4 regions of the Cytobacillus firmus genome follow, and region 4 is predicted to be linked to each of the others. Evidence: riboswitches for the same ligand, from Rfam matches in the RefSeq annotation. Region 4 holds a riboswitch; each other region holds the start of a gene.
What was found. A riboswitch is a leader RNA that binds a small molecule or an ion and turns the genes downstream of it on or off. The one in region 4 is predicted to bind S-adenosylmethionine.
Positions count from the first base shown of each region.

Region 1: linked by a shared signal. The riboswitch ahead of NAF01_RS11755 (methionine biosynthesis PLP-dependent protein) and the one ahead of NAF01_RS10035 (O-methyltransferase) in region 4 are both predicted to bind S-adenosylmethionine.
Region 2: linked by a shared signal. The riboswitch ahead of NAF01_RS21575 (O-acetylhomoserine aminocarboxypropyltransferase/cysteine synthase family protein) and the one ahead of NAF01_RS10035 (O-methyltransferase) in region 4 are both predicted to bind S-adenosylmethionine.
Region 3: linked by a shared signal. The riboswitch ahead of NAF01_RS22180 (methionine ABC transporter ATP-binding protein) and the one ahead of NAF01_RS10035 (O-methyltransferase) in region 4 are both predicted to bind S-adenosylmethionine.

Region 1 covers NZ_CP098323.1:2,308,963-2,316,564, forward strand. Annotated here, with positions in the region: gene odhB (2-oxoglutarate dehydrogenase complex dihydrolipoyllysine-residue succinyltransferase) at 1-74, opposite strand, end outside; gene NAF01_RS11740 (2-oxoglutarate dehydrogenase E1 component) at 76-2,919, opposite strand; gene NAF01_RS11745 (hypothetical protein) at 3,236-3,475, opposite strand; gene NAF01_RS11750 (H-type small acid-soluble spore protein) at 3,640-3,819, shown strand; SAM riboswitch class I at 3,997-4,112, shown strand; gene NAF01_RS11755 (methionine biosynthesis PLP-dependent protein) at 4,188-5,300, shown strand; gene metC (cystathionine beta-lyase) at 5,297-6,481, shown strand; gene NAF01_RS11765 (bifunctional homocysteine S-methyltransferase/methylenetetrahydrofolate reductase) at 6,486-7,602, shown strand, end outside.
Region 2 covers NZ_CP098323.1:4,263,738-4,271,339, forward strand. Annotated here, with positions in the region: gene NAF01_RS21555 (carboxymuconolactone decarboxylase family protein) at 256-627, opposite strand; gene NAF01_RS21560 (MetQ/NlpA family ABC transporter substrate-binding protein) at 753-1,598, opposite strand; gene NAF01_RS21565 (methionine ABC transporter permease) at 1,611-2,279, opposite strand; gene NAF01_RS21570 (methionine ABC transporter ATP-binding protein) at 2,272-3,297, opposite strand; SAM riboswitch class I at 3,449-3,552, opposite strand; gene NAF01_RS21575 (O-acetylhomoserine aminocarboxypropyltransferase/cysteine synthase family protein) at 3,693-5,009, opposite strand; SAM riboswitch class I at 5,096-5,197, opposite strand; gene NAF01_RS21580 (hypothetical protein) at 5,249-5,587, opposite strand; gene NAF01_RS21585 (MFS transporter) at 5,732-7,003, opposite strand; gene NAF01_RS21590 (thioredoxin family protein) at 7,150-7,461, opposite strand; gene NAF01_RS21595 (toprim domain-containing protein) at 7,477-7,602, opposite strand, start outside.
Region 3 covers NZ_CP098323.1:4,383,676-4,391,277, forward strand. Annotated here, with positions in the region: gene NAF01_RS22165 (M20 family metallopeptidase) at 1-677, opposite strand, end outside; gene NAF01_RS22170 (MetQ/NlpA family ABC transporter substrate-binding protein) at 964-1,791, opposite strand; gene NAF01_RS22175 (methionine ABC transporter permease) at 1,810-2,460, opposite strand; gene NAF01_RS22180 (methionine ABC transporter ATP-binding protein) at 2,450-3,481, opposite strand; SAM riboswitch class I at 3,640-3,741, opposite strand; SAM riboswitch class I at 3,842-3,940, opposite strand; gene NAF01_RS22185 (DMT family transporter) at 4,013-4,927, opposite strand; gene NAF01_RS22190 (MocR-like pyridoxine biosynthesis transcription factor PdxR) at 5,058-6,482, shown strand; gene NAF01_RS22195 (PAS domain-containing sensor histidine kinase) at 6,605-7,602, shown strand, end outside.
Region 4 covers NZ_CP098323.1:1,954,530-1,962,131, forward strand. Annotated here, with positions in the region: gene NAF01_RS10030 (coiled-coil domain-containing protein) at 1-1,747, shown strand, start outside; SAM riboswitch class I at 1,822-1,928, shown strand; gene NAF01_RS10035 (O-methyltransferase) at 2,035-2,613, shown strand; gene NAF01_RS10040 (PH domain-containing protein) at 2,639-3,022, shown strand; gene NAF01_RS10045 (MocR-like pyridoxine biosynthesis transcription factor PdxR) at 3,053-4,429, opposite strand; gene NAF01_RS10050 (GNAT family N-acetyltransferase) at 4,522-5,094, shown strand; gene NAF01_RS10055 (aminotransferase-like domain-containing protein) at 5,150-6,340, shown strand; gene NAF01_RS10060 (GNAT family N-acetyltransferase) at 6,557-7,006, shown strand; gene NAF01_RS10065 (hypothetical protein) at 7,144-7,320, shown strand; gene guaC (GMP reductase) at 7,478-7,602, opposite strand, start outside.

The sequences.
Region 1 (7,602 bases), 350 kb from region 4:
GGCTGTTTCAGCCACTGTGCCACCGTACCTTCTGTAATGGATTCCGCCAATTCTGGAACTTTGATTTCTGCCACCTTAATTTCCTCCTTCTTGCTTGCGTGTTAGGGTTTCTTCTATTATGCGTGCTTGTTCTTTCTTATGAACAGTCGGGTCACCTTCTGCCGGGCTTGATCTGCGTCTTCTTCCGATGTAGCTGACTTCGATTTCGCTGCCTGCGATTTCTTTCAGTCTAGGTTCAACGAAATTCCATGCACCCATATTTTTAGGTTCTTCCTGAATCCAGACAATTTCATCCACATTTGGATAACGGGTTAAAATGTCTTTGATCTGATTCATTGGGAACGGATAGATTTCTTCCACACGTAAAATATGGAACCAATCCTGATCCGGATAGTTTTTCAGGTTTTCGGCTAAATCAATTGTGATCTTTCCTGTTCCAAGAATGATGCGTTTCACTTTTTCATGATTTTGACCTAAACCAGGCTGTTCGATAACGGATCGGAATTCTCCTTCGCTCAATTCAATTCCATTTGATGCGACAGTCGGATTGCGCAGCAGACTCTTCGGAGACATGATCACTAACGGGCGAACTTCCTCTTTTCCGAGTATGGCAGCCTGTCTTCTTAAAATATGGAAGTACTGTGCTGATGAAGAAAGATTGGCAACTGTCCAGTTATTTTCAGCTGCAAGAGTCAGGAATCTTTCCAGGCGCGCACTTGAATGTTCTGGTCCTTGTCCTTCATAACCGTGCGGAAGGAGCATGACAAGACCTGATTTTTGGCCCCATTTTGCTCGGCCGGCAGCAATAAACTGGTCAAACATTACCTGTGCTGCATTGGCGAAATCACCATATTGAGCTTCCCATAAAACAAGGGTTTCCGGAGCAAATACATTATATCCATATTCAAAGCCTACAACAGCGGCTTCTGATAATGGACTATTATGGACAGCGAATGATGCCTTGGCAGTTGAGAGCTTATGCAAAGGTGAATACGCTTTTCCAGTTGTATGATCATGCAGGACAACGTTTCTTTGAGCAAATGTTCCTCTCTCTGAATCCTGGCCAGTCAGTCTGACAGGTGTGCCATCAGATAGGATGGTTGCAAATGCCAGTGTTTCTGCGAGGCCCCAATCAATTTTGCCGTCCCCTTCAAGCGCTTCCAATCTGCGCTGTAAAATTTTGCCGAGTTTATCAAATACCTTGAAATCCTCCGGCCATTTTAATAATTCTTCATTGATTTGTTTTAGTTTATCAATTGAAACGGCTGTATTAATTTTTGGCAGACCCTTTTCGACAGTTTCAGGAGGATCGGTTAATTCAGCTTCCTTCTTTTCTTTTGGCACTTTTTCATAGGCTGCCTTCATTTTTTCCAGCACTTCATTATGGACGCCTTCAGCTTCCTCTTTACTGATGATCTTTTCATTTAAAAGCTTTTCAGCATACAGCGCTTTCACGGTTGGCCGATTGCGTACAATATTATACATAAGAGGATTCGTCGTCATAGGCTCGTCCATCTCGTTATGTCCAAAACGGCGATACCCGATTAAATCGATGAGGATATCCTTCTGGAATTTAGCACGATACTCACAGGCAATTCTTGCCGCTGCAACTACTGCTTCAGGTTCGTCCGCATTAACATGCATAATTGGCATTTCATACCCTTTGGCCAGATCACTTGCATATCTGGTAGAGCGTGAATCATGTGATTCGGTTGTGAAACCAATTGTATTATTGGCAATGATATGGATTGAACCGCCAGTATTATAGCCAGTCAACTGTCCGAGATTAAGTGTTTCTGCTACAATGCCCTGACCAGGGAATGCTGCGTCTCCATGAATGATAATGGCTAGAGCAGCTTTTGGATCTACTTCAGGATAACCGGCCTTTGTTCTGTTGTCCTGTGAAGCTCGCGTGTAGCCCTCCACTAGTGAACCAACAAATTCCAGGTGGCTCGGATTGTTAGCTAATGTCAGTCTGGCTATTGTCGTATTCTCATCTTTGATTTGTTTATCAAGACCAAGATGATATTTAACGTCACCTGTCCAGCCGTAATTGATCCCGATGGATCCCTCAGAAGGAACCAGTTCTTTATTCGGGGCATGCTGGAATTCTGCGAAGATCATCTCATATGGCTTTCCAAGCACATGAGCAAGCACATTTAACCTTCCACGGTGGGCCATTCCGATGTTAATCGTTTTTGCTCCATCAGAAACGGATTCAGAAACAATTTCATCCAGTAACGGGACCATTGTATCCAGACCCTCAATGGAGAATCTCTTTTGTCCGACGAAAGTTTTATGAAGGAACTTTTCAAATTCCTCAACTTCAGTCAGTCTTCTTAAAACTTTCAGTCTTTCCGCTTTTTGCATTGACAGCTTGTGGCTGTTGGCCCCTATTTTACGGCGAAGCCAGTCTTTTTCGTTTTCATCAAATATATGCTGGAATTCAAAAGCAATGGGTCCCATATAAGCGCTCTTCAGGAATTCAATTGCTTCAAGTCCGTTGCGTAAAGGATATGTGGCATCTTTGGTAATGACACCAGCAGGGATCTCTTTTAAGTCATTTTCAGTTAAGCCATATTTGCTCAGTTCAAATAAAGCAATTTCCGATTTATTGTTACCCAGTGGATAAATATCGGCAGCCAAGTGGCCATATGTGCGGATATTATCTGCCAGGCGAATAGCAGCAAGTGTTTTCTCAAGCTGTCCGGCATTCATTGGCTGATTTGCAGATGAAGCCATTTGCACCGTTCCTTCACTCGTAAGAGGGGAACCATTTTTTTCAAAGTACTCTTTCATTTCAGGATCAATCGAGGATGGATCCTCTAAATATCTTTCATAAAGTTCAATAACGTAGCCAAGGTTTGGGCCATGAAATCCCTGTTCAAAAGGTCCCTCACCATTCAATGGCTTTTTCATGGAAAATTACCTCCATAACTGTTTTGTAAGTGAATAATTCAATACGTTTTTTCTCTCTAAAAGTACAATACCCATCATAAGAAGGGATTAACAATTCATTTTTACGAATAATAATATTTTTCAGAGGATAAAACGTTTCCACAGCTATTCTAACACGTAAAATCTAGTTGTACAAAGATAAAAACATGAATATAGTGGAAAACTATTAAAAAAATTTTTTAATAATTACTTATTCTAATAAAATGATTTGTAAATGGGTAAACATTTATAAATAAGAAATAACTGAACATATAAAAAAAGCCGAAAAGTTTCGGCTTTAAAAAGTTTCTACCAGGTTAATATAGATTTGTTTCGATTCATTGGTATTTTTTCTGTTTTCTTTAAGGGAAGATTCAATGGCTTCTCTGGTATCTACGGGAAAATCAAAATGACCGCATGTTGTACATTTTTGGAATAAGCTGCCGGCAACATTCACTTCAATGCCATCAATTGTCCGGAAAACGGCTGGCCCATCTGTTTCAGCAAATCTGTGACGGCAGTGACTATGTTCTTGCATAATAGCTTCCCTCCAAGAAATATTATTTTCCTCATTATTATAAAGGAAATATTCTGAACTTTAAAGCGATCTACCTATAACAGTTTATGCCAGGCTCATTTTAAAAGAATAATATGTGTCTTTTTAAGGCACATTAAAATTATTCAAATTCAGGAGGTTTTTCCATGAATATAGGCAGAGCAAAAGAGATTGCTGAGTCTGCTGAAATGCACAGTGTTACTTTAAATGGCATACCGATCATCATTCAGCATGTAGATGAGCAGACTAAGACAGCACGCATTTACACAAAAGCAAATTCTGAAAAAGAAATGAATGTGTCGGTTAACGATTTGATTGAAGAATGAATACCCTAAAAAAACTTTCCAGAATGTAATGGAAAGTTTTTTTGGTTCAAGATCATATTTTAGGCAGAAGGACTCAAGATGCCTGGCCCGATATTTTTTATAACATGAAATATTCAAAAAAGTGTTGACTATTAACGGTTTACTGTAGTAAAGTTTAGAGAAAATTTAATATTTGATTTCTTATCCAGAGAGGTCGAGGGTAAGGCCCGACGACGCCTCAGCAACCAGCAATCGTATTTTGATTGAAAAGGTGCTAATTCCTGCAAGTTTTTTAGAAACTTGAAAGATAAGAAGAATGGCTGTTCACATTAAAAAGTCTTCTTCTTATAGAAGGCTTTTTTTATTTTAAAGAAGGAGTGTTTACCAGTATGTACAATATTGACACCAAATTAGCGCAAATCGGAAACAGGAGCGAATCAGCAACAGGAGCAGTGAATCCGCCTGTATACTTTTCAACCGCCTACCGGCATGAAGGCATTGGACAGTCAACTGGCTTTGACTATAGCCGAACAGGCAATCCTACCCGCCAGCTGCTTGAAAAGGCGATCGCCGATCTTGAAGAAGGCGATCAAGGCTATGCCTGCAGTTCTGGAATGGCTGCCATCCTTACGATTCTTTCCCTCTTTAAATCAGGAGATGAGTGGATTGTTTCCAAGGATTTATACGGCGGAACCTACCGTCTGCTTGAACAGGGCTTCAAAAAATGGGGACTGCAGAGCAAATATGTGAATACGAGCACTCCGGAAAATGTTGAAGAGCTAATCACCGAAAATACGAAAGCTATTTTTCTGGAGACTCCCACTAATCCGCTCATGGAAGAGACAGATATTCAGTTAATAGCTGATATCGCGAAACGGCATAATATTCTCCTGATCGTTGATAACACATTTTACACCCCCCTTCTTCAGCAGCCTCTAAAGCTTGGTGCTGATATTGTCATCCATAGTGCGACAAAGTATCTTGGAGGACATAATGATGTACTTGCCGGTTTAGTTGTCGCAAAAGGCAAACAGTTATGTGAGGATCTTGCCATGAACCACAATGCTGCCGGTGCAGTCCTTAGCCCATTTGATTCCTGGCTTTTGATCAGAGGCATGAAGACACTCTCTCTTCGCATGGAACGTCATGAAAAAAATGCCCGGGAATTAGCGGCTTTCTTATCAGACCACGCTGCCGTAACGGAAGTTCTTTATCCAGGCAAAGGAGGAATGATATCTTTCCGGGTCCAGGATGAATCCTGGGTGAATCCTTTTCTGCAGAGCCTCTCCCTCATCTCCTTTGCTGAAAGCCTTGGCGGAGTCGAGAGTTTTATAACATATCCCGCAACACAAACGCATGCGGACATCCCAGAAGAGATCCGCATTGAAACAGGTGTCTGTAACAGGCTTCTGCGTTTCTCGGTTGGAATCGAAAATGCAGAAGATTTGAAGGCGGATCTTCAACATGCTTTTGCAAAGGTTTTAAAGGAGGCAGTACGATGAGTACGAATTACACATTTCAAACGAAATTACTTCACAATAATCAAAAGTTCGACCCGGAAACAGGAGCTGTCAGTGTACCGATCCAGCATGCCTCCACTTTCCATCAAAAAGATATAGATGCATTCGGAAAATATGATTACAGCCGCAGCCTGAATCCAACAAGGGAAGCACTTGAAGAAGTCATCGCCGAGCTTGAAGAAGGGATTAGAGGGTTTGCCTTTTCTTCTGGAATGGCTGCCATTTCCACAGCATTCCTCCTCTTGTCACAGGGAGATCATGTGGTCATTACAGAAGACGTATATGGCGGAACCTATCGCATGACAACAGAAGTCCTGTCCCGTTTTGGCATTGAGCACACATTTGTTGATATGACTAATCTAGAGGAAGTAAAAGAAGCAATCCGTCCAAACACAAAAGTTTTTTATGTAGAGACTCCTTCCAACCCGCTGCTGAAGGTGACAGATATACAGGCCATCAGTTCACTGGCAAGACAGCATGGAGCCCTGACATTTGTGGATAATACATTCCTTACCCCTGCCCTTCAAAAACCGCTCTCTTTAGGGGCGGATATCGTGCTGCACAGCGCAACCAAATTCTTATCCGGACACAGTGACGTCGTAGCCGGCTTAGCTGTTGTGAAGGATCCGGAGTTAGGTGCAAGATTGGCTTTTCTCCAAAATTCCTTTGGAGCTGTTCTGGGTGTTCAGGATGCCTGGCTTGTTCTTAGAGGCATTAAAACGCTGCAAGTAAGGCTGGATCAGTCTGTGAAATCAGCTGAGAAGATTGCTCGTTTCCTTCATGATCACCCAGCAGTAAACAAAGTTCATTATCCCGGTTTTGCAGAACATGCCGGCTATGAAATTCAGAAAAAGCAGGCTGTGAATGCAGGTGCCGTCTTGTCTTTTGAACTTGAAGATGAAAAGTCGATGAGAGTATTTGTGGAAAATGCGAAAATTCCTGTTTTTGCAGTAAGTCTGGGAGCAGTTGAATCCATCCTCTCCTACCCTGCCAAAATGTCGCATGCAGCCATGCCTGCATCTGAAAGAGAACAGCGCGGAATTACAGACAGTCTTCTCCGTCTTTCTGTTGGCCTGGAGAACGCAGACGATATTATAAAAGATTTTAATGCAGCTTTATCTGCAGTCGAACAAACAAAGCAATCCATTTTACAGCGGGGGTGATACTTTGAGTTTCCTGGATAAATTAAAGAATGAAATCATCATAGCAGATGGCGCGATGGGAACTCTTCTTTACTCCTATGGCACCGACAGCTGTTTTGAGGAATTAAATCTATCGCAATCTGAGCAGATCCAGCACATCCATGAAGCGTACATAGGCGCAGGGGCTGAATTGATCCAAACCAATACGTATGCGGCGAATTATCTGAAACTGCAGCGGTATGGGCTTGAAGACTCTGTGAAAGAGATTAATAGTGCGGCAGCCCGGATTGCCAAAAAAGCTGCCGCGGGACGCGCATATGTTGCAGGTACAATCGGCGGGATCAGAGGATTCAAGCCGAACATGATTACATTGGAGGAAATTAAAAGAAGCTTCCGTGAGCAGCTTTATTGTCTGCTGCTTGAGGATGTAGATGGTATTTTGCTTGAAACCTATTATGATCTAGAAGAACTTGAGACGGTTCTGGCTATAGCCAGAAAAGAAACCGATCTGCCGATTATCGCACAGGTTTCACTTCAGGAAGCTGGAGTTCTTCAGAACCAGACTCCTATAGCAGAGGCATTAACAAAGCTTGACGGCATGGGCGCAGATGTGGTGGGAATCAATTGCAGGCTTGGCCCCCATCATATGCTGAAAACGCTCGAAAGTGTACCTTTGCCAAAACATGCCCATTTATCTGCATATCCAAATGCCAGTATTCCAGCTTATACGGACGGCAAATTCCATTATGAAGGTGATGCGGAATATTTCCGGCAGTCCGCAATAGAATTCCGGAATCAGGGTGTCCGCCTTCTTGGAGGGTGCTGCGGAACAACACCTGACCATATCAAGGCGTTTGCTGAAGTATTAAAAGGACTTCCGCCAATCGAGGAAAAAGAAATAAAGGCAGTTAATAAAATTATAGTTTCAGAGAAACCGGAATCATCCAGAGAGCTCCCTCCTCTTCAGGATATTGTCAGAGAAAGGCCATCGGTAATTGTTGAGCTGGATCCGCCAAGGAAGCTTGATACTGCCCGCTTTTTCGAAGGTGCAAAGGCATTGAAGGGTGCTGGAATCGATTCTATTACTCTTGCAGATAACTCTCTTGCTTCACCAAGGGTATGCAACTCTGCACTTGGCTATC
Region 2 (7,602 bases), 2.3 Mb from region 4:
TCAATCCTTTCGGTTTTTATGCTTTTCAGCATTTGGTTTTACATCTAAAATCTTAACACTCACACTATACCCCGCACAAAGCGGAAAAAACCTGATTTTTTTAGCAAAATAAGGAATGAGAACTGGTGAAACGCTTTCATACTTCCTATCCTTAGAATACTGGCTGAATGCTCTGGATTAATGGTTGTTTTTATAAATTTTCTGAAAAATCACCATTGCAAAAGAAAACTCCTGCTGCCAAGCAGGAGAAGATTTTCAGTGATTTTGCTGATTCAATTCGGTCATGGCCTCCTGGACGAGCGTAACCGCCTGGCTCATGGCCGCTCCGCCACCAAAAGCTGCTGTTACTCCTACTGCCTCAAGAATCTCTTCTTCGGATGCCCCTTGATCAATGCAGCCTTTCGTGTGGTAAATAATGCAATATTCATCCTGAGAATATAAACTGATGCCGAGCGCGATCAGCTGCTTCTCTTTTTGAGATAAAACCCCTTCTTTAAAGCAGGCTTCTGTAAAAGCATTATAATGCTTTGCCAAATCAGGCATTTTTTCAGTGAAAACTCCTAATCCGACTTTATAATCATGCAGGGCTTCTTCTATTGAGTTTGAAGGTTCATGATAATGTTCCATCGATCTCCACTCCATTTCAAATAGTATCAAGGTTAGTATGTTTGATTGCATTTCAATCTATACGGGAAGTGGGGCTGCTGATCCACAAAAAAAAGCAGGCGCTGTGAACGCCTGCTTTTCTGCCTTTACTCAGATACCGGCACAACGGCACCTTCATATTTTTCAAGAATGAAATCCTGGATTTCCTTTGAACGAAGCACTTCTATAAGAGCTTTAATTCCTTCTTTTTCTTCATCACCTGTGCGGACTGCTATCACATTTACATATGGTGATTCTTTGTCCTCGATGGCAATTGAATCTTTAAGAGGATTTAACCCTGCATCGATTGCATAGTTGGAGTTAATCAGGACTGCGTCTCCTTCTCCATTATTGTAGATCTGAGGAAGAAGTGATGCTTCATATTCAGTATCAAACTTTAATTTTTTCGGATTTTCTTTTATATCTTCCAGTGTTGCTTCCGTTTTTTCCACATCTGCATTTAAAGTGATAAGTCCCTCAGCTTCAAGCATGGAAAGGATGCGGCCATGGTCAGCGACAGAGTTGCTCATGATGATTGTTGCACCCTCAGGAAGCTCCTCAAGGTTCTTATACTTTTGGGAATACACACCGATTGGTTCAATATGAATTCCGCCTGCATTCGTAAAATCATATCCATGCTCAGCCTTTTGTGACTCAAGATAAGGAATGTGCTGGAAGTAGTTTGCATCAAGCTCTTTAGATTCAAGAGCTTGGTTTGGCAATACATAATCCTGGAATGTCACAACATCAAGTTCAAAGCCTTTTTCTTCAAGTAATGGCTTTGCTTCGTCAAGAATTTCAGCATGAGGGACATTGGAAGCCCCCACTGTAATCTTTTTGCTTTCTTTACTATCTCCGCCTTCACCGGCATTGCCGCCCTCTTCTGAAGTGCCGCAAGCTGCAAGTACAAGTGCAACTGCCAGTGCAAGAACAAGTGATAACCATTTTTTCATGTCAATCTCTCCTTATCGTTTGTCTAATTTTGTTGTAATGATATCTCCAATAAACTGGATGATAAATACGATGATTAGAATAATGACGGTCGCCATAAGCGTTACATCACTTCGGCTCCGCTGGAATCCTTCCAGATAAGCCAGATTTCCTAGACCCCCGGCGCCGATTACACCAGCCATGGCTGTGTAGCCAACCAGCGCGATAGCTGTCACGGTTATTCCCGAAACAAGGGCGGGCATTGATTCCGGAAGCAGAACCTTCCAGATGATCGTGCTTGTTTTTGCGCCCATTGACTTGGCCGCTTCAATTACCCCTTTGTCAATTTCCCTCAAGCCGATTTCCACCATTCGGGCATAAAACGGGGCAGCACCAATAATTAATGCAGGCAAAGCTGCATCCTCCCCAATCATTGTCCCAAGCAAAAACTTCGTAAATGGAATCAGTAATACAATAAGGATAATAAATGGAATCGAACGGAAAATATTGACGAACGTAGAGATAATTTTATTGATTGCTGCATTTTCCCAGATATTCCCCTTTGAGGTCAAAAAGAGCAGCAGCCCCAAAATCGCTCCTAAAATAAACGTTGCAATAACAGAAATAGCTGTCATATAGAGAGTTTCCACAGTAGCTTCCCACATGGAGTCCCATTTCACATTTGGAAACCATTCATTAAGCATTGGAAATCACCTCCACGCCCACCTGCTGAGAATGGATAAATTCAATCGCTTTTGCAACTTCCTCTGCTTCTCCATCAACATGGATGAATAAGGTACCGTAGGAACCATTCTGCGTCTGGGAAATCTTCCCCTGCAGAATATTAACAGTTACCTGGAAGTGACGGATCAGGTTTGTAATCAATGGCTGTTCAGCTGATTCACCGACAAATCCTAATTGGACTACTTTTCCTTTTGGATACAAATCGACCAGATGATCAATTGTTTCCTTCGTTTCTTCAGGCTCTGTCACCTGCTGGACAAAGCGCTTTGTAATCACAGCTTTCGGATTCTTAAAGACATCCAATACAGGGCCGATTTCCACAATCCGTCCGCCTTCCATAACAGCAACCCGATGGCAGATTTTACGGATTACGTGCATTTCATGTGTAATGAGGACAATGGTTAAGCCCAGCCGCTCATTGATGTCAACAAGCAGCTCCAAAATGGAGTCTGTTGTCTGCGGATCAAGGGCAGATGTTGCCTCATCACAAAGCAGCACTTTTGGATTATTGGCAAGGGCTCTGGCAATCCCAACTCTTTGCTTTTGACCCCCGCTAAGCTGGGAAGGATAGGCATCTTCTCTTCCTTCCAGACCGACGAGTTTAATGAGCTCATCTACTCTTTTGAGCCTTTCCTGCCGGGAAACACCTGCGATTTCAAGCGGAAATGCAATATTCTCTCTTACTGTCCTCGACCATAACAGGTTGAAGTGCTGGAAAATCATGCTTATTTCCTGCCGTGCTTTTCTTAGCTTGCTTCCCTTTATCTTTGAAACCTCATTGCCTGCTACTGTTACACTGCCATGGGTAGGAAGCTCCAGCCCATTCAGCATGCGGATTAAGGTACTTTTACCTGCACCGCTGTATCCGATAACACCGAAAATTTCTCCTTCTTTTACCTCCAGGTTTACATCGTCAACTGCTTTTACCTGACCGCTTTTTGAAGAGAAAATCTTCTGTACATCTTTTATAGAAATCAACGTGATAGTCACCTCTTTTATCGAAAGATACAGATAATAATTAATAGACTGCTTTTATTCCCTATTTTTCACTCTATATAGGCTTTCATGCGCAAAAGCAAAAATGCCTTTCTGCACATGAGCAGAAAGGCATAAAAAAATTTAGTCCTTTCTCTCATCTATCAAAGCTATGCTTTGAGTGAATTGGCACCATTTCAACTAATTGACGGTTGCCGGGCTTCATAGGGCACTTCCCTCCACCTCTCTTGATAAGAGTGTAACGTTCTATATTAAATTAATACTTTAAATGAATTAAGCAGTTTTTTAATTACGTTTGCTATCGTATCATAGCCATTAAAAAGGTGTCAACGATGAAATTTCAAACTTTCGGAAAAAAGTGAATGGTAAATTTTCCTTTACGCTTTTGCAGCTAGCGATGTGAGACCTGCAGCTGCTTCTATCGCCTGTTCCAGGTCTTCAATTAAATCTTCTGCATTTTCGATGCCGATCGAAATCCGAATCAGGTCCTCCGGCACTCCTGCAGCTTTTAACCCTTCCTCATCCAGCTGCTGATGAGTAGTGCTTGCAGGGTGGATAATCAGGCTCTTTGCGTCCCCGACATTTGCCACATGTGCCCATAGCTGCAAACTATTGATCAGCTTGGCTCCAGCCTCTCGTCCGCCCGCAATTCCAAATACAGCCACTGCCCCGGCTCCTTTTGGCAAATATTTATCTGCCAAGTCTTTGTCCGGGTGGCTTTCATGACCTGGATAGAGCACCCAATTAACGGCTGGGTGCGCCTCCAGATATTCCACTACCTTTTTGGTATTGGCAACATGCTCCTTCATTCTCACATGCAGAGTCTCAAGACCCAGTGTGAACTGGAATGCACTTTGCGCACTCATTGCAGGTCCTAAGTCTCTTAACAGCTGTACCCGTGCTTTGATAATATAAGCAGCTTCGCCAATTGCTTCGCTATAGACAATATCATGGTAGCTCGGATCAGGCTCTGTAAAGCCCGGAAACTTAGGAGAATTCCAGTCAAATTTTCCGCCATCTACAATAACTCCCCCCATTGTGGTCCCATTGCCGAGCAGCCATTTTGTCGCTGAGTGTATGACAATGTCAGCTCCATGTTCAATAGGCCTGCAAAGATAAGGGGTAGCAAAAGTGTTATCGACAATCAGCGGCACACCGTTTTCGTGGGCAATTGCGGCAACCTTTTCAATATCCAGGATTTTCAGGCTGGGGTTTCCAATCGTTTCGGCGAAGACAGCCTTTGTTTTATCTGTAATGGCGCTCCGGAAATTTTCCGGATCCTTTGGATCCACCAGTTTTACCTTTATTCCATACTTGGGAAGTGTAACTGCAAATAAATTATAAGTGCCCCCATATAAATTGGATGCGGCAACAATTTCATCACCAGCTTCGGCGATATTTAAAATGGCAAGTGTAATAGCAGACTGGCCGCTGGCAAGAGCCAGCGCACCCACTCCTCCTTCAAGCATGGCCACTCTTTCCTCAAACACACTGACAGTTGGATTATGTATCCTGCTATAAATATATCCCGGTTCTTTCAGGGCAAAGAGATCTGCAGCGTGATCTGTATTTTTGAACTGATAAGCATTATTCTGATAAATTGGGACCGCCCTCGCGCCAGTTACAGGGTCAGGCTTCAGCCCCCCATGTACTCCAATTGTTTCAAAGCGGTAATTTTTCTGTTTGTCCGTCATCGCTATCTCTCCTCTATAAAAATGTTTGTATTTCATTTCTTAAAAGCAGAAAAACCCTCTTCATAAGAAGAGGGCTTTATCGACTCTTCTTATCTTCCAGAGCATTCTGCTCTGCTGGATTTAGCACCGTGTACTTTACCGGTTGCCGGGCTTCGCTGGGCCAGTCCCTCCGCCTCTCTTGATAAGAATATTCAGTTAATTAATATTAAAACGATATTATCATACTATAAAAAAAACGGTCAAGTATTGTGCAGTGAAATTTTCCCTAAACAGAAAAAAGACTCGAGCAGCAATTTTTTTCTGTAAGAGGTTTCAAGCATTATTTCGTTTTGGGAAATGGCATCCCTTAGCTTTACTTTTCCTGTAATCAGTGACAATACAGCTTCTTCCGATCCCGAGATTTCCACATCAAAATGGCTGATGCGGCTTGCCTTCTGTATTTCCCCATTCGAAATTTTCAAAGGAATGCATGTGTTTCCCGCCTTAATAAGCAGAGAAAAGTTTGAACTTCTTAAGAAAAATCCAAGATGCCCTTTAGCCTTTAATTCCCGGATAAATACATCAGGTAAACTCCTCACAGCCTCACCTCTTTTAATGGGGTCAATTGACTTTAATATTCAGTAATAAAGTGCTTTAATCCTTTATTTTTCATTCGACAAAATCAGAAAGGCATTGCCTGTTTAATTGGCATTGCCTTTTCATTTCCCGAGAAATATGTCAGATCATACTATTTTCACAGAGGCTGCTGCAGTTTTTGTCTTTTTATAGCCTCTGAATACAAAGAAAAAGTAGAGAGAGCCAATCAAGTATAACGAAGCTGTAATGGTGAATACGAGTGCATATCCCCAATAATCTCCATATCTCATGACGATTCCTGTTGAAACCGGGCCCATTACAGCCCAGCCCAGATTGAACACCATCTGATTGACTGAGTTTGCCAGTCCTTTCATCGAATCATTTACCTTTGACATCATCAATGACATTTGTATAGGATTTCCCGCATTCATCAACGCCTGCCGGAACAAAAAGCCAATGGCAGCCAGCCAAAGGTTTTCAGTATAAGCGGTTAAAAGCAGGAAAGGAAGTGACATGAGCTGCAGGATCACAACAGCTTTTACCTCTCCCACTTTTCTTACCACAACCGGTCCGATAATCATGGCAAAGGCCGTGGCAGCCTGCCCTAATGAAATAATCATGCCAATAGCTGAATTGGAGGCTTCAAAGCGGTCTGCGAAGTATAGATTCAGATAGGGAATAACTAGTCCTGCACCAATTCCAATCAGCAGCTGAGCAAAAGCAAACATCGCGATAATTTTGACACCGTCATTTTTAGCTGAGAGATTTTTGAATGACCAGCCTTTTATGCCCTTTGCACCTTTTCGATCTTTCGAAACCTCTGCGAAACGCAAAATTGGAAATAAGCCGGCTATGAAAAACACACTTGCAATCAGAAGGGTGATGCGTATGCTGGTGAGCTGATCCGTAAACAAAGAAAATACATCCGTTAAGATGCCACCGCTTAAGTTCCCTATCACATTTGCGCCCGTCATTATAGCAAAGTGGATACTGAATAAATGAACCCTTTGATCAGCCTTTGAATTTTCAGCCAGCCATGGTATGCCGGATACCTGAAGAAAGGCTGTTGTCAGCCCGGTTAAAAATGCAAATAAAATCAGGAGCTCCTGCATTTCAACTATACTTCTGAAGAGCATAACTACACCTGTTGCAACTGCACCAAACATCATCGCTTTTTTTCTGCCAATTCGGTCGCTGGCGATCCCTGCCGGCACAAGAATCATTGCTGTCGCGAGAGCAGTCATGGATATGATTTGTCCATTAACACTTTCTGAGTAGCCGAGCTCCCTTATGTAGAAATTATAAATTACCATGAATATCCCAAAACCAATTTGTGTAAGGATATTCGCCATAAAAGCCAATTTTATGTTGCGGTTATAACCTTTAAATTGACCAGCCCACTCCCTGTAAAATGCCATGCGGATCCCTTCCTGCACTGTATGATTTTTATTTCGATTCCCTAAGTATCATACTCTTTCGGAATGGGTTTGTAAATATATTTTGAATAGTGAAAAGGCTTTTTTAAAACATGCAAAAAACCAGGCTGCTTTGCTCCTGGTTTCTGCTAATCGATGCTTCTGATTTTATCCAATAAATAGGGTACGGATCGGAAAGCATATAATTTTTCATGTAAAGTTCCTTTTCTGAAGATGAGGAGGCAGGGTACGCTTTCCACTCCCCATTTTTCAGCCAATTGCGGCATATAATTTAAGTCCGCTTTCCCCATTTTTTGACCTGGCAGCAATTGCTCTGTAACTGCCAGCATCTTTCCTGCCATCTGGCAGGTTCCGCACATAGGCGTATACAAATAGATAAGAATCGTTTTTTCTTCTCCGCTAATCGCTTCCTCAATGTCCTGCTGCGACCATTCCTGCATTTTATCATCCTTACTTTATCTGTCCAGATATTGTGTATAAACGTCAATGTTAGCTCCCAGCAGCACTGTTGCCAAATGGTGTTCCGGTGCTGTCGCTACTTCTCTGTACATTCTATCGATATATAGATGCTCTGCCTCTGG
Region 3 (7,602 bases), 2.4 Mb from region 4:
ATTCGCACATCATCCTTCAATTGCTGACGGAGAGCATTTATTCCGTTGAACAGCTGAATAACTGCATCCAGAGCATTGATTCCTTCCTCCGGTGAAGCTGCTGCATGGGCAGGCTTTCCGATAAATTCGAAGTCAAGCGGATCAACTGCCAGTGATGAACTGGTCAGGCGGGTATGGTTTGATGGATGAACCATAAGGGCGGCATCAATGCCTTCAAGCAATCCATGCTTCACAAAGCTTCCTTTTGCACTTCCATTTGGCCCGCCTTCTTCCGCCGGGGTCCCCAATACTACTGCTTCTCCTCCGGTCTCATCAATAACCTTGCTCAATGCAATGGCTGCTGCCACACTTGTCGTGCCGATAATATTGTGGCCGCATCCATGGCCCAGCCCGGGAAGGGCATCGTATTCTGCAAGGAAAGCAATGGACGGCCCCGGCTTAGCGGATTTTTTCCGGGCCAGGAAAGCTGTTTCATGACCGGCCACTGCCCGCTCTACATCAAATCCTTCCTGCTCAAGAATGCCTGAAAGCAAGCCCGAGGCAAAAAACTCCTCATTCCCTATTTCCGGGTTTGCATGGATCTGGTGGCTTGCGGAAAGGTAAAGTTCCTTGTTATCATCAACATTCTTCTTGATTACTTCTTTCAGTTCGGATAGTGCTTTTACAGGTGCCGTCATTATTGTTCCTCCTTTTATAAAGTGAAACTTCAATCAGTGGGGGTTTTCCTTATCCCCCACTGATTGTTAGTCGCGTTCTAGTGTCGCTAAGATCTCCGCTAGCGCTTCGATCAATCGACACTACGAACCCGATTGGTTCAACTAAGCCTCTGCCTGCGCGTCGGCAAGTTTCACTGTATCTCACCAATCGGGCCTTTACAGGCAGTTTGACCCCCACTTATCCTCCTTTGATTCCTCTGAGTCTTGAAGTGGGGGTCTTACTGCCCGTTAGACTGCGATAAATTAATTACCAGCCAATATCACTTAATGGGATGAAAGTCGGGATCATGCTTCCGTCATATTCTTTCGTGATGAAATCAGCTACATCATCTTCCTGGTAAAGTTCTGCAATTCTCTTAAGCGTTTTGTTATCCTTGTCTTCTGTTCTGACAGCAATGATATTTACATAAGGTGTAGCGGTTTCGCTTTCAATAAAAACTGAATCCTTAGTTGGGTTAAAGCCTGCATCTACAGCAATTCCGTTATTGATTACAGATGCAGAGACATCTGGAAGGGCACGCGGCGTCTGCGCTGATACCATTTCTACAAATTCAAGGTTCTTCTTGTTTTCAACGATTTTATTCAAGTCCAGATTTCCGTCATAGTCCTCGGATAATTTGATCAGGCCGGCTTCCTCCAGTAAAAGAAGGGCTCTTCCGCCATTAGAAGCATCATTTGGAATGGCGATCTTGCCGCCTTCCGGAATGTCTCCTACAGATTTTACTTTCTCAGAATAAAGACCCATTGGTGCTAAAACAGTTGTCGCAATCGGTGTAAGATCCATATTATGCTCTTTAATAAAAGTGTCGAAATAAGCGACTGTCTGGAATGCATTTACATCAAGATCACCTTCTGCAAGAGCAACGTTTGGCTGTACATAATCAGAGAATGTAACAACCTCAATTTCAATGCCTTCCTTTTCAGCCTTTTCTGCAATAAAGTCCCAGATGCGTGTATCTGATCCGCTGACGCCCAATTTAACCTTCTTTGTTTCTTCTCCGCCAGTTGTGCTTGAGCATGCCGCAGTGAACACAGCCAATGCTAAAATAATGAATGATAAAAATAGTTTTTTCATGATGTGTTTCCTCCTAAGTTATCTTCTTCTGATTTTTTTGGATAAAATATTTCCGAATGACTGCAGGCCTTGAACCATGACCACTAAGATTGCAACGGTAATCAGCATGACGGTTGTATCGAATCTCTGATAGCCGTATGTAATGGCAAGGTCACCAAGGCCGCCGCCTCCGACTGCCCCGGCCATGGCTGATGCTCCGACCAGACCGATTGTCGCAATGGTGAAGCCTAATACCAGCGAACTGAGTGCTTCCGGAATCAGGAATTTAAGGATAATCTGTCCCGGTGTCGCTCCCATTGCTTCTGCCGCTTCAATGACTCCCGGATCAACCTCAAGTAATGAATTTTCTATTAATCTCGCAATGTATGGTCCTGCATAAAAGACGAGCGGCACTACGGCTGCAGCAGTTCCAATCGATGTTCCGACAATCATTCTGGTGATTGGGATGATGGCTACCATTAAAATGATGAATGGGACTGATCTGAAAATATTAATAATGCTGTTTATAATGTTAAAAACAACGGTGTTTTCCAGCAGATGCCCTTTCCTTGTCACAACAAGCAAAATGCCAAGCGGCAGTCCGATAAGAGCTGAAAACAGCAAGGAGAATGCCACCATTTGGACCGTTTCGATTAAGGCTTCGATGATTTTTTCCTGGTTAACTAGCACGTGATGTCACTTCCTTTATTGAAACTTTTTCCTGGCTGATGTACTGAATAGCACGCCTGATTTCACTGTCCGGACCCTGGAATTCGACAATCAGGTTGCCAAATGGAGTTCCCTGCAGTTCAGTAATATTTCCAAACAGGACGTTGAAGTCGATATTAAACTTTTTGGCAACCTGAGAAAGCAGCGGCTGTCCGGCAGAGTTTCCGACAAAGTTGATTCTAAATACCTTTTGAAGCCCCTCCTGTTTTTCAATCACTTGCTTAATGGAGTCAGGTATTTGATCATTCATAACCGTGCTGACAAAGTTTTTCGCTGTTGGGGTTTTTGGTGAAGAAAAGACATTGAAGACGGTTCCTTCTTCAATAATTCTTCCTGCCTCTATGACAGCGACACGGTCACAGATTTCCCTGATTACAGACATTTCATGGGTAATGATCAGAATGGTAATGTTGTATTCTTTATTTATTTTTTTCAGCAGCTGCAGGATCGAGCTGGTTGTCTGCGGATCCAGAGCTGAGGTTGCTTCATCACATAATAGAATGGAAGGCTGTGTTGCCAGCGCCCTGGCAATTCCGATCCGCTGCTTTTGCCCGCCTGACAGCTGATCGGGATAGCTATTCGCCTTGTCGGCAAGCCCCACGAATTCTAACAGTTCATGGACACGCTGTTTTATTTCATCCTTAGGGATCTTAGCCAGTGTGAGCGGCATCGCCACATTGGCAAACACGGTTTTGGAGTTTAAAAGGTTAAAATGCTGAAAGACCATCCCGATGTTTCTTTTCACTTCACGAATTTCTCTTACAGATAAAGCCGTCAGATCATGTCCGCTGACAATGACCTTTCCTGAAGTCGGCTTCTCCAGCCAATTGACACAGCGGATCAAAGAACTCTTTCCCGCACCGCTGAAGCCGATCACCCCGAAAATCTCACCCTTATTAATCTTTAAATCTATTCCATCCAGAGCAGCTACCTGCTGACCTCCGCTTTCATAGACCTTCTTTAAATTCTGAAACTCTATCATACAGCATCTCTCCTTTGATGGTGTCAGGTACCAATACCACTTTAATGAACTGGTATAGGTGCCTGTCACCTTTTGTTATCTAATTATTCCTATGCGAAAACTAAGAATTATATCCTGAAATTTACCCCTTCCGTCAGAAGAGGTTTTTTGAAATCCTCTCCTTATCTTCCAGGCTTTTCGCCTGCTGGATTTGGCACAGTGCCTTCTGCCTGCTGCCGAAGCTTCATTGGGCCAGGTCCCTCTGCTTCTCTTGATAAGAATTATTCATATGTTTATGAATAGAATCTTGATGTATTTTTCCGCGTAAAACAAAAACCCTCTTCTAAAGAAAGAAGAGGGCAGCATTTATCAATGGTCCTCTTCTTATCTTTCAAGCAGTGCTTGCTGGATTTGGCACGGTACATACTGTCCGCTGCCGAGGTGTCATAGGGCCAGTCCCTCAACCTCTCTTGATAAGAAGATTTTTAATATGCGGTTGTTAATATGTTTATTACTTTACCATCTTAAAGAAAAGGATGTCAATCATATTTTTCAAATATTTTCACTTGATTCATTTTCATAAATTTCCGTAACTTTTTTAGAGCTATCTTTACGGTGAATAATCACCACACCTGCTAGAGCGAACATCCCACCCATAATGGATAACATAGCCGGCACCTCCCCCAGCCAAACCCACGCAATGACAAACGCCATTGCTGGAGTCAGATATAGAGAGCTCACCGCTTCAGACGCTCCCCCTATGGATGCAAGAAAAGCCAGGGCAATATATGGAATTACCGTCGGAAAAATCCCCAAATAGAGGACACTTAAAGTGGATTCGGCCGAAGCATGAAAGATCTCATTTCCGAGCCCGGGAATATAAACCAGCATAAAAGCAGTCCCTGCCCATACTGTATATGATGTAAATGACAAAAATCCGTATTTATTTAAATATTTAGTCTGAAACACGAAATAGATGCTTTCTGAAATGGAAGCAAGGAGGACGAATAAAGTACCGGTTTGGATCACAAACCCGCCTCCTGTACCAAGCGATATTAGTGCGGCACCCGCAAAACTGACAGCGGAACCAATCCACCTTACTCTTCCAAACCTTTCCCTTAAAAATAAAGCAGCCAAAGCAGCCGAAAAGATTGGAGTCATTGAGACAATCAAGCTTGCCGGCCCTGCGCTTACTGTTTTTTCCCCCATATTCAGTGCTGTATGATAAACCGTAAAACCAAGGAATCCCAGCATAAAAATAGCAGGAAGATCCCTTATATCCGGAAGGCGCATCTTCGTCACCAGTGCGAGGACACCAAGTGCAATGGAGCCAATTAATAGCCTGAAAAGGGCAAGGTGTTCCGGTGAGTACGATTCAAGCCCAGCCCGGATTCCCGGGAATGCGGATGCCCAGAGAATGATAATAGAACTATGCGCCCCGATAATCATAAATTTTTTATTTGCCATCTTCATCCCCCTTATCAGCATTTCCAGCCATTATCAGTGCTGCTTTTCAGGATAATCAATAACTGATACAATGTCCTCAACCAATTAGAAAAGAATTTTGCCAGCCAATTTCATAAAGGCGGTTATATGGATGGACAAAGCACAATTGCCAAAATATCAGCAAGTTATGGAAACGATTAAAGGAAAGATTTCCAAAGGAGAATGGCCAATCGGAAGTAAAATTCCAAGCCAGCGGAAACTGGCTGAAGAGTTTGGAGTAAACCGAAGCACCATTATCACTGCTCTGGAAGAACTTGCAGCAGATGGATTACTAGAGGGGAAAACGGGGGTCGGCACAAAGGTTATTAATAATACATGGACTCTGCTCTCTTCCAGGCAGTCTGCCAGCTGGAGCGAGTATATCGATACAGGGATACACAGAGCCAGCGAAAAAATCGTTCAGGAAATTAATGACTTAGAAATGGACCCCGCTTTTATACAGCTCAGCAAAGGAGAGCTTTCCCCAGAAATTTTCCCTGTACAAACAATGCAGAAAGTTCTAAAGGAAGCTGCTGATGAATTGAGTGAACTCGGTTATGAGGAACCAAAAGGGTTTTTGCCATTAAGACAGGCAGTCAGTGAGTATTTGGCAGCATCCGGAATCTTCACTTCTCCTTCCTCGATACTTATTGTTTCGGGAGGGCTGCAGGCACTGCAGCTTGTTTCACTCGGACTTGTGCAAAGAGGGGCACCCGTATTTCTGGAAAAGCCCTCTTACCTATATTCTTTACAGCTTTTCCGGTCTTCTGGCATGAATTTAAAAGGATTGCCAATGGATAAGGAGGGAATTATCACGAAAAGCATCTCTTTGAAGAAATACGAAAAAGGGAAATCCATTTTATACACGATTCCTTCCTATCATAATCCTACTGGAATTTTAATGACAGAAAAAAGAAGGAGGGAACTGCTTGATGTGTGCAGAATAGAACAGCTGCCAATTGTGGAAGATGATATTTACCGTGAGCTATGGCTTGATGAAAAGCCTCCGCCGCCATTAAAAGCAATGGACAAAAACGGCCAGGTCCTTTATATGGGAAGCTTGTCAAAAACATTGAGCCCCGGACTTCGAATAGGCTGGGTAGCAGCACCTGAACCTGTTATCGACCGGCTTGCCGATCTTAAAATGCAGACTGACTATGGTTCAAGTTCACTTTCACAAAGGGTAGCTGAAAAATGGCTGTCCACCGGCCTCTATCAAAAGCATATGGAAAATGTACGTGAGAAGTTAAGAATTCGTCGTAATACTGCCCTGGATGCATTAGATGCTCACTTGTCCGGGATAGCAGAATGGAATTCTCCAGAAGGAGGTTTTTTTATATGGCTGAAAGTACCGTCCAATATTCCAATTCGAAGTCTCTATCGGCAGGCTATTTCAAGAAAGCTGCTGATGAATCCAGGCAGCATATACAGTGACGGACCGAATCATTATATACGGATTTCGTATGCTTATGCCCCGCTGGGGGAACTGGAGGAAGGGATATTCATCCTTGGAGAGGAAATAAAAAAGCTCCTGTGATTATAGTACCTAACGAGGTATCCTTTTCGATTGGCATAGAGTGAAATTTATCCTATATGTCAATCTAAACATGTATTGTATAATGATGGAAAAGTGTCATTTTTCAAAAAAGGAGGGACAAAATGATTAGGACCGAGAATCCGGCAGATTTATTCGCGGACAAAGTCGAAGCGAGGAATATGCAGCTGGCCATTCAGCATTCCAGCGACGTAATTGCAAGAGTGACAAAAGAAGGCATTGCTTTATATGTCTCCCCTTCCTGCCTGCCCACACTGGGGTATTCACCGCAGGATTTTTACCGGAGCAGCCTTTACTCATACTGCCATCCAAATGACCGGGATCTTCTAAGAGATGCACTGGCCGAGCTCGAACAGCTTCCGCATAATCGGGAGACTTTTCGTTTCAGGCATAAGGAAGGACATTATTTGTGGCTGGAAGCCAATTTTTCAGTCATTAATGACGATAAAGAAATGATTTGCATTATCCGGGATATGACACAGAGAATTATCATGGAAGAGGAAATTCTTGAAACACAGGAGAAGTACCGTTTTTTGGTGGAGTACTCCAAGGATACGATCGGAATGGTGACTCAAAAGGGGATTTGGACCTATATCAACAATGAAGGGAAGAAGCTCTTCGGGTACACGAGCATCAAAGAGATGATCGGCACCTCCCTCCACGACTACACTCCTCCTTCAGATCATTCCACCCTCGATGATTTTCTGCAAACAAAGCTGAGCGTGAATTTTGAGCTTAATCTGATCCGGACTGACGGACAATTAAGAAAAGCCGAAGTCCAGCTGATTCCAACCACTTTCAAGAACAGAAAGGTCTACCAGATCATTATCAAAGATGTAACCGGACAAAAGAAGACTGAAGAAAAGCTGCAGAATGCTGAAAAACTTTCCGTGGTCGGCCAGCTTGCGGCAGGCATTGCCCATGAAATCCGCAACCCGCTTACAGCCATAAAAGGCTTTACACAGTTATTATACGAAGAACATAAGGACAATTTCGCAGAGGTTATTCTAAATGAGCTGGAGCGGATTGAAGGGATTGTCAATGACCTGCTCGTTCTTGCCAAACCTCAAATAACCGAAATGGAAGAAACCTGCCTGACAAA
Region 4 (7,602 bases):
CTATCTGGAATGGAAGCTGTCAGCCGAGCAAAATATTAAGAAGATCGGCTTCTTTATAGACGGTGCTGCTTTTCCAGCAGCTGAGAAAGCAGAAGCTTCTGAGGAGGTTCCGCGATTATCACCCTATATTTTAGAAGAAATCAATGGCAGCATTGAGGAGCTTAAACAGCTGCAAAAATCAAAAGAAGAACAAGCCAGTGAACTGCTCGCGATTCAGGCGACAAGAGAATCCGAACAAAAGCAGCAAAGGAAGCTGGAGAAAAAACTTCATGCTCTTAATGAAGAGTGGAAGGACGCTTCTGTACCGGATGAACCAATAAGTATTTTGGAAAATATGGTACAGGCAGCTGCAAAGGAAACAAAGGCAGCAGAAAAGGAAGAGCGTGAGCAGGAAAAGACCGTAACCATTGCTGAAACTTCCTTAAAGCATGGAATGGATCAGCGTAAAAAATCCTCAAAAAAAGTGGCCAAGCATGATCAAAAGCCTGAAGAATGGGAAGAGCTTGATCTGGAAGTGAAGACGATCGAAATTACTGACCAGACCAAACAGACAAATGCAGAAATAAAGAAAACGGAAGAACGCAAAAAAGAGGCAGAACAAAGCATAACTGAGTTTGAAAAAGATCAATTGCATTTATCCGTCATTCTTAAAGAGGAAGCGGCAGCTTTCTCGGATGATGACATCGAAAAAATAAAGAGTCAAGGAAAGCAAAGCATCCTTTCCTGGAGTGAAAAACATCAGGCTATTCAGGATGAAGGGCAAGAGAAGCATGCGAAGATTGAACAATCACTAAGAAATTTAAAGCTTGCTATTGAAGGCAAGGATTGGGAAATCCGCTTTAAGAATGAAGTCTTAACTACGCTTGATCATATGGATACAAGGCATTATGCGCATATTCAAAGTGTCGTCCAAAACATGAAGCGCTTTTCTCAGAGCGGCCTGGAGCAGCTGGAGCGCGACAAAGAACGGGCGGAAAAGGCGCAAAACTTCTGGGCAAGCCGGGCAAGCATGAAGGTAATGAGCATTTCAGAGGCAATTCGCTCGATGATTGCGAAAATGAAGCTTAAGAATGAAAGGGGTTCTTTCCCGCTCGTCCAGCTTAAAGAAGATATCCTGCCTAAAAAAGCGGAAGATGTCGAACCTTTACTGAAACAGCATTTTGTTTCAGCCATTAATAAAATTACGAAGCGATTTGAGATGATTGATGATAATAATCCGATGCTGGATCAGGAAATCAAACAGCTTATCAGTGATGAGCAAATTTTATTTGTTTCCCTCAGAAATCGCTATCCGGAGCTCCTGGTGTATAACATGCGTACAGACAATGCATTCATGTACGGTAAACCGCAGCGTGAGCATTATTCGACCTGGCAGACGATCAACCAGGGTTCGAAGACGAAATCTGATGGCAGCGGCGGTCAAAAGCTATCTGCCCGCATGGTTATGATGATGATGCTTCTTTCGGTCAAGAGTGAAACCGATCAAAGCTGGGTTCCGCTAGTCTGTGATAATCCCTTCGGCCAAGCTGCTTCTGCCCATGTGCTTGATCCTATTTTCGCTGTAGCCGATAAGCTGAAGTTCCAATTCATCGTCGTCACTCCGCCTGAATTGGTGAAAACAGAAATCAGCCAGAGATTCGAAGCGTACTATAAATTGGACTTCATCCGTGAAAAGGGGAAAGAAATTGTGTCGGATACGATTGTTCCGGCTTATAGGATTTATCAGGGAGAGGAAGCAGTTCATTAGATTAAAAGAATGAAAGTATTGCCATTTTACTGAAACTATGCAATACTTGGTTGAAAATATAAATTTTATACAAATTCTTATCCAGAGAGGTGGAGGGACTGGCCCTGCGAAGCCTCAGCAACCCCTGATTATGTCAGGAAGGTGCTAATTCCAACAGAGTTGACGCTCTGGGAGATAAGAGGTCGTTTTGATAAGTAAAGGCCTCTTATAAAGAGGCCTTTTTTTGATGCTCTTTTATAGTTTGAGCTTGGTTTAGATTAGAACGAAGAAAGAGGAGGAATGGCAATATGGAAAACGGCGTTATACAGGTACCGGAAGCATATTCAAGGATATTACAGGAATCAGATGTGCTCGGCTTCGGGCAGTCATGTGATATAAAAACAGGATTTTTACTGAAGGGGCTGGCAGCCTCTAAATCTGGAGGAAGCTTTTTGGAGCTGGGAACAGGTACGGGAGCGTCTGCTTCATGGATCATTGATGGGATGGATGAAGGCAGTAAGCTTACGACCGTTGACATAGATCCGACAGTGCAATCGATCGCGAGAAAGTACCTCGGGAATGACAGCAGAATCACATTTTGCTGTGAGGACGGAGCAGCTTTTATTCAAAACCTGTCGGAAGGGTTCGATTTTATTTTTGCAGATACATGGCCGGGGAAATTCGAGCTTCTGGACAAAACCCTGGATCATTTAAATATCGGCGGTTTTTATGTGATTCATGATGTGTTTCCGCAACAGAAATTGCCTGAAGAATTTCGGATCAAAGCAACTAAACTTCTAAAAACTCTGCAGGACAGACCTGACCTGGACATAACAGAATTGGATTGGTCTACTGGGCTGATACTGGCAGTTAAGACAGCGGTTTGACAGATGAAATGTGAGGGGGAGTTCCATGGACAACATTAAAAATCAGGTTAAAAATGTATTGCATGAAGGTGAAAACATAATTGAATGTTTAAGCTGTTCATTAGTTGCACATTACTGTTTAGCACCGCAGGCAGGCTTATTTGCAGCAACGAACAAAAGACTGCTATTCTATGGAATCCCGGTATCAGAAACAAACAAGGAATTAGTTGAAGAATTTGCGTATAGCCATATAACTTCCATTGAAGAAAAAAGGGGTATCACCGGGAAGCATATTCATATGTACTATAAGCAAGACTTGTACAAATTCCAGCAAATCCAGGGGATGAATTTGTTTGATTTTATGGTGGCTGTTAAGGAAAAGATGAGCCTGTTTACCACTTCACCAAAAGAGCGTTATCCTGTAAGATAAGCGCTCTTTTAGTTGAATATTTGACTTAGTCTAAATGCAAAGATAACGTTTCCATGCATTAGCGATTAATTTGACTCCTCTCTCAATCTCGTCCATCGAGGGGGCGCCATATCCAATCATCACTTGATTGTTTGGCTTGTGAAGATGATACATAGGTAAAACAGCATCGATTTCAACTCCCGCCGACTTTGCCAGTTCAATTGCTTTAGATTCATTCAATCCTTCTGGTAATGTCACGATGATATGCAAACCTGCTGTATCTCCAATTATGTCAAAGTTTTCTCCTAAATGCTTTGACAGGCTATCTATTAAACAGCTCCTTTTAGCTCTATATAAAGTTCTCATTTTTGCTATATGGGATAAATAAAATCCTTCATCCATAAACTTTGCAGCAGCTCTCTGATCGATTCTTGAAACAGTAGACTTTTGATAAGCATTAAATTTTTCAAAGTCCTGCTTCAGGGCTGCTGGCATAACCAGATAGCTGATCCGAAGTGATGGCAGCAATGTTTTTGAAAAGGTACCGAAGTACAGTACCCGCCCGGTTGAATCCAGATGGGATAATGCTGGGATTGGTGCCCCTTTGTAGCGAAATTCAGAATCATAGTCATCCTCGATAATGTAAGCAGACTGTTTAATTGCCCAATTTAACAGTTCAACCCTTCTGGCAATAGACATAATTGTACCGGTAGGATATTGATGAGCAGGTGTGGTGTATAACAAATTTACAGGCTCATCAGCATCAGGCACACAGCATCCTTCCTCATCCACAGTAATCGGATAACATGGCAGCTGTAATTGCTCAGTAATAGATTTAGCCCGAATAAAACCTGGATCTTCTATTCCGATGGCGCTCCGTTTAAAAAACAAACATACATTTAGCAGCTGCTGTTGGAATCCGCTGAAGATATACACTTGCTCCGGCTGGCAGGCCAGCCCTCTAGCTTGCTGTAAGTATAGTGCAATTTGGGCACGCAAAGAATATTCGCCCTGCCACGGTGCATTGCTGGCATTAGATTCATTAAGCTCTTTTCTGTATAATCGGCTCCAATGTTTATAGGGGAAGGCGGAGGCATCGACTTGCCCATTTTTAAAATTAATATGAAACTCATTCTGAACTCTTTTCTCCAATTCCATTGTATTAATTTCACTATAGTGCCATTCATTCTGAATTTCAGAAACAAAATAGCCTCTGCGTTCTGCTGAATAACAGTACCCTTCACTCAGCAACTGTTCATAAGCCATCTGAACAGTTATGATGCTTACGTTCAATTGTTCAGCCAGCCGCCGCTTAGCAGGAAGTCTTGAATGAGCTGACAATTTTCTATCTAAAATCGCAAGCCGAATTTGTTCATAAATTTCTTTATACTTTATTCCATTTTCCGTAAGCAGAATTTGAAATTCCATTGAATCATTCCCTGGTATTATATTAAAATTCATTTTTGGTTATTTGTATCATACCATAATTCGGTTTTAATTGATTCAAGGAGAGTGATAGCATGCAAATTTTAGTAAACAATGTTGTGCAGTTAATTCCCATGGAACTTGAGCATATTGAAGGAATTTATGAAGCAGCTCAGGATAAACGCATATGGGAGCATATGTCTGTTGATTTAACTGATAAAAGCCGGGTCATTCAATATGTAAAAGATGCGATACAAAAACGTGAGCAGGGCACCGATTTTGCTTTTGCCATTGTCCATAAAAAAACAGGGAATATCGTCGGTGCTACTTGGTTTCTTGATATCTCAATCCCGCATAAACGGCTCGAAATCGGCTCAACATGGATAAACCCTCATTATTGGCGCACGAATATTAATTCAAACTGTAAATATTTATTATTAACATACTGTTTTGAAGAACTGTCCGTGAATCGCGTACAAATTAAAACCGGACATGAAAACTTCCGTTCACAAAAAGCGATCGAAAGGACCGGTGCGGTAAAAGAAGGCGTACTTCGAAATCATATGATACGAAAAGAAGGGACAATTCGCCATACTGTCCTTTATAGTGTTATAAAGGAAGATTGGGGAAAAGTAAAAAGACATTTCGTAGAAAACTTGCTTTTCTAGGTTTTGTGGAACATTTATACTGAATAATAAAACTGCTGGAAGGGTGTAGATCGAAGTGAATGATGATTCTTTATTTACTGATAAAATCAAAAAGGCGCTTCAGAATACTCCCCCAGGGGAGTGGATTCCGGAGATTCCGGATGATTGTATACGCCTGCATTGCGGCTACCCGGCACCTGATCTCGTGCCGGTTGAAGAGGTAAAAGCAGCTGTTAACAGTCTATTAGAAGAAGAACAAGATTTGCCGCTCCATTATATAGGCAGTCCAAAAATAGCAAAACTAAAGGAGCAGATTTTAAGAAGATTGAAAGAGCGGGGGATATCTGTAACGGAAAATGAGCTTTTGATAACTTCGGGTGCCTGTCAGGCAATCGACTTGATTGCCCGCATTCTCCTTGATGAGGAGACAATTATTGCAATAGAGTCCCCCACATATATGGAGGCATTAGAGATTTTCCAAAATTACACAAAACATATAATCAGTATTCCTGTAGACAAGGACGGACTTCAAACAGAGGCATTGGAAGAGATTCTAGAGGAAAGAAAGCAAAAAGGGCTCGCTCAGCCGCGTTTTCTCTATACGATCCCAACGTTTCAGAATCCTACAGGGACGACGATGACAGGAGAGCGCCGGCAGCATGTATTGGAGCTTGCAGACAAATATAATTTCCTATTAGTAGAGGATGATGCTTATGGGGAATTATCATTTAATAAAAGTCTCCCCACTCTAAAAGCAATGGATCAAAACTCCCGAGTTCTGCATGTCGGTTCGCTATCCAAAATAGTGGCCCCGGGCATGCGTATAGGCTGGATAGCGGGAGCAAGTGAAATGATCCATGCATGCGCCTGGTTTAAAAAAGATCTGAACCATCCGTTTGCTCAATCTGCCATGGCTGTTTATTTTGCAAACACGGATTTTAATAATAAACTAGAAACCTTGAGAGATACATACCGGTCCAAATGTGATGTTCTGACCTCCGCACTGGAACAGTACCTTCCTGAATCAGCTTCCTGGTATGTGCCTGAAGGCGGGTACTTCGTGTGGATGAAAATTCCCGGTGCCGATACATCGGAACTGCTGACAAATGCCCTTGCAGAGGGGGTATCTTTTATTCCTGGCAAGTACTTTTTCAAAGATCAGGCAGCTGGAACGGAACTTCTTCGCCTTTCCTTCAGTTATGCGGATGAGAAGGAAATAATAGAGGGGATTCGCAGGCTGGGAAAAGTGGCAGAGGCCTATCTTTAAATGAAAATATTTCTATGGAACTTTTAAAAATGATGAGGAATAAAGTAAACAAAGCCTAATTATCCTGGTATTGTAGGCCAGAAATTAGGCTTTTTTAAAAATGCCAGTCAATGATCGGTAAATTCTAAATTATAGTCTAACTTTAACCTCAGTACCGTCCTTGGCTTTGACATCTACTAGCACGATCCCCTTATAATTTGAAGGAGTGATTTTTCAATGCATTTTCGAAAAGCAAATGAAGAAGATTTACAAGCTATTGTCCGCTTGCTTGCCGATGATGAATTAGGAGCAAAGCGTGAGAGGTATGAAGAACCTCTGCCGGATTGTTATTATAAAGCATTTAAGGCACTAGAAGTACAGTCGGGAAATCAGATCATTTTAGCTGTAGACGGTCAGGCGGTGATTGGCTGCCTTCAGTTAACGATCATTCCTGGTTTAGCACGCCAAGGGATGAAACGTGCACAAATTGAAGGTGTGCGTGTTGATCAGCGCCACCGTGGTAAAAGGGTAGGAGAAGCCTTGTTAAAAGAAGCGATTGCAATAGCGAAGTCTGAAGAGTGTGGCCTTGTCCAATTGACAACAGACAAGCAGCGTGATGATGCACAACGTTTTTATAATAGGCTGGGATTTCTGGCAAGTCATGAAGGGATGAAATTAATCTTTTAATTTGATAGGTTTATTTCGCTGGCGCGATTTTTGGACCAGCTAGAATACAAGTTTAATACTGAATAATAATGGAGGAATGCTGAATAATTTTTCGTTAAATGGAAATTATATAGTTGAATTCAAAAAGGAGGAATGATGTGGAAACAAGCATGAGTGTTGAAGAAGTATTGACCGGGATCTCTGAACTGTTGGAAAAAGAAGGGCAGCCGCCCCGAAAGAAGCAAGTAAAGAAATCAAATCCAGAGCTAATGAAAAATGCATTGTATTATTTTCCTAGCTGGGAAAATGCAGTAGAGCAGTCTATAGGATCTTAACCTCAAAGAGTACATAACATATTTTTTTGAAATTGAGTGTCTTCGTAAGTGTTTGTCCAATTTAAAAAGGAAATACTGAAACCACAGAAGATGCCTGCCAGATGGAAAAGTGCAGGCATCTTCTGTGGTTTTATTAGAAGGGTAGGTATTTGGGATTTTAAAATACCCTGTCGCCATTAAAAATTGAATTCTTTACAATTACATAATCAACATGACGAATGGCATCCAGCTTGTTGCCGCCTGCGTAAGAAATAGAGGACTGGAGATCCTGCTCCATTTCTT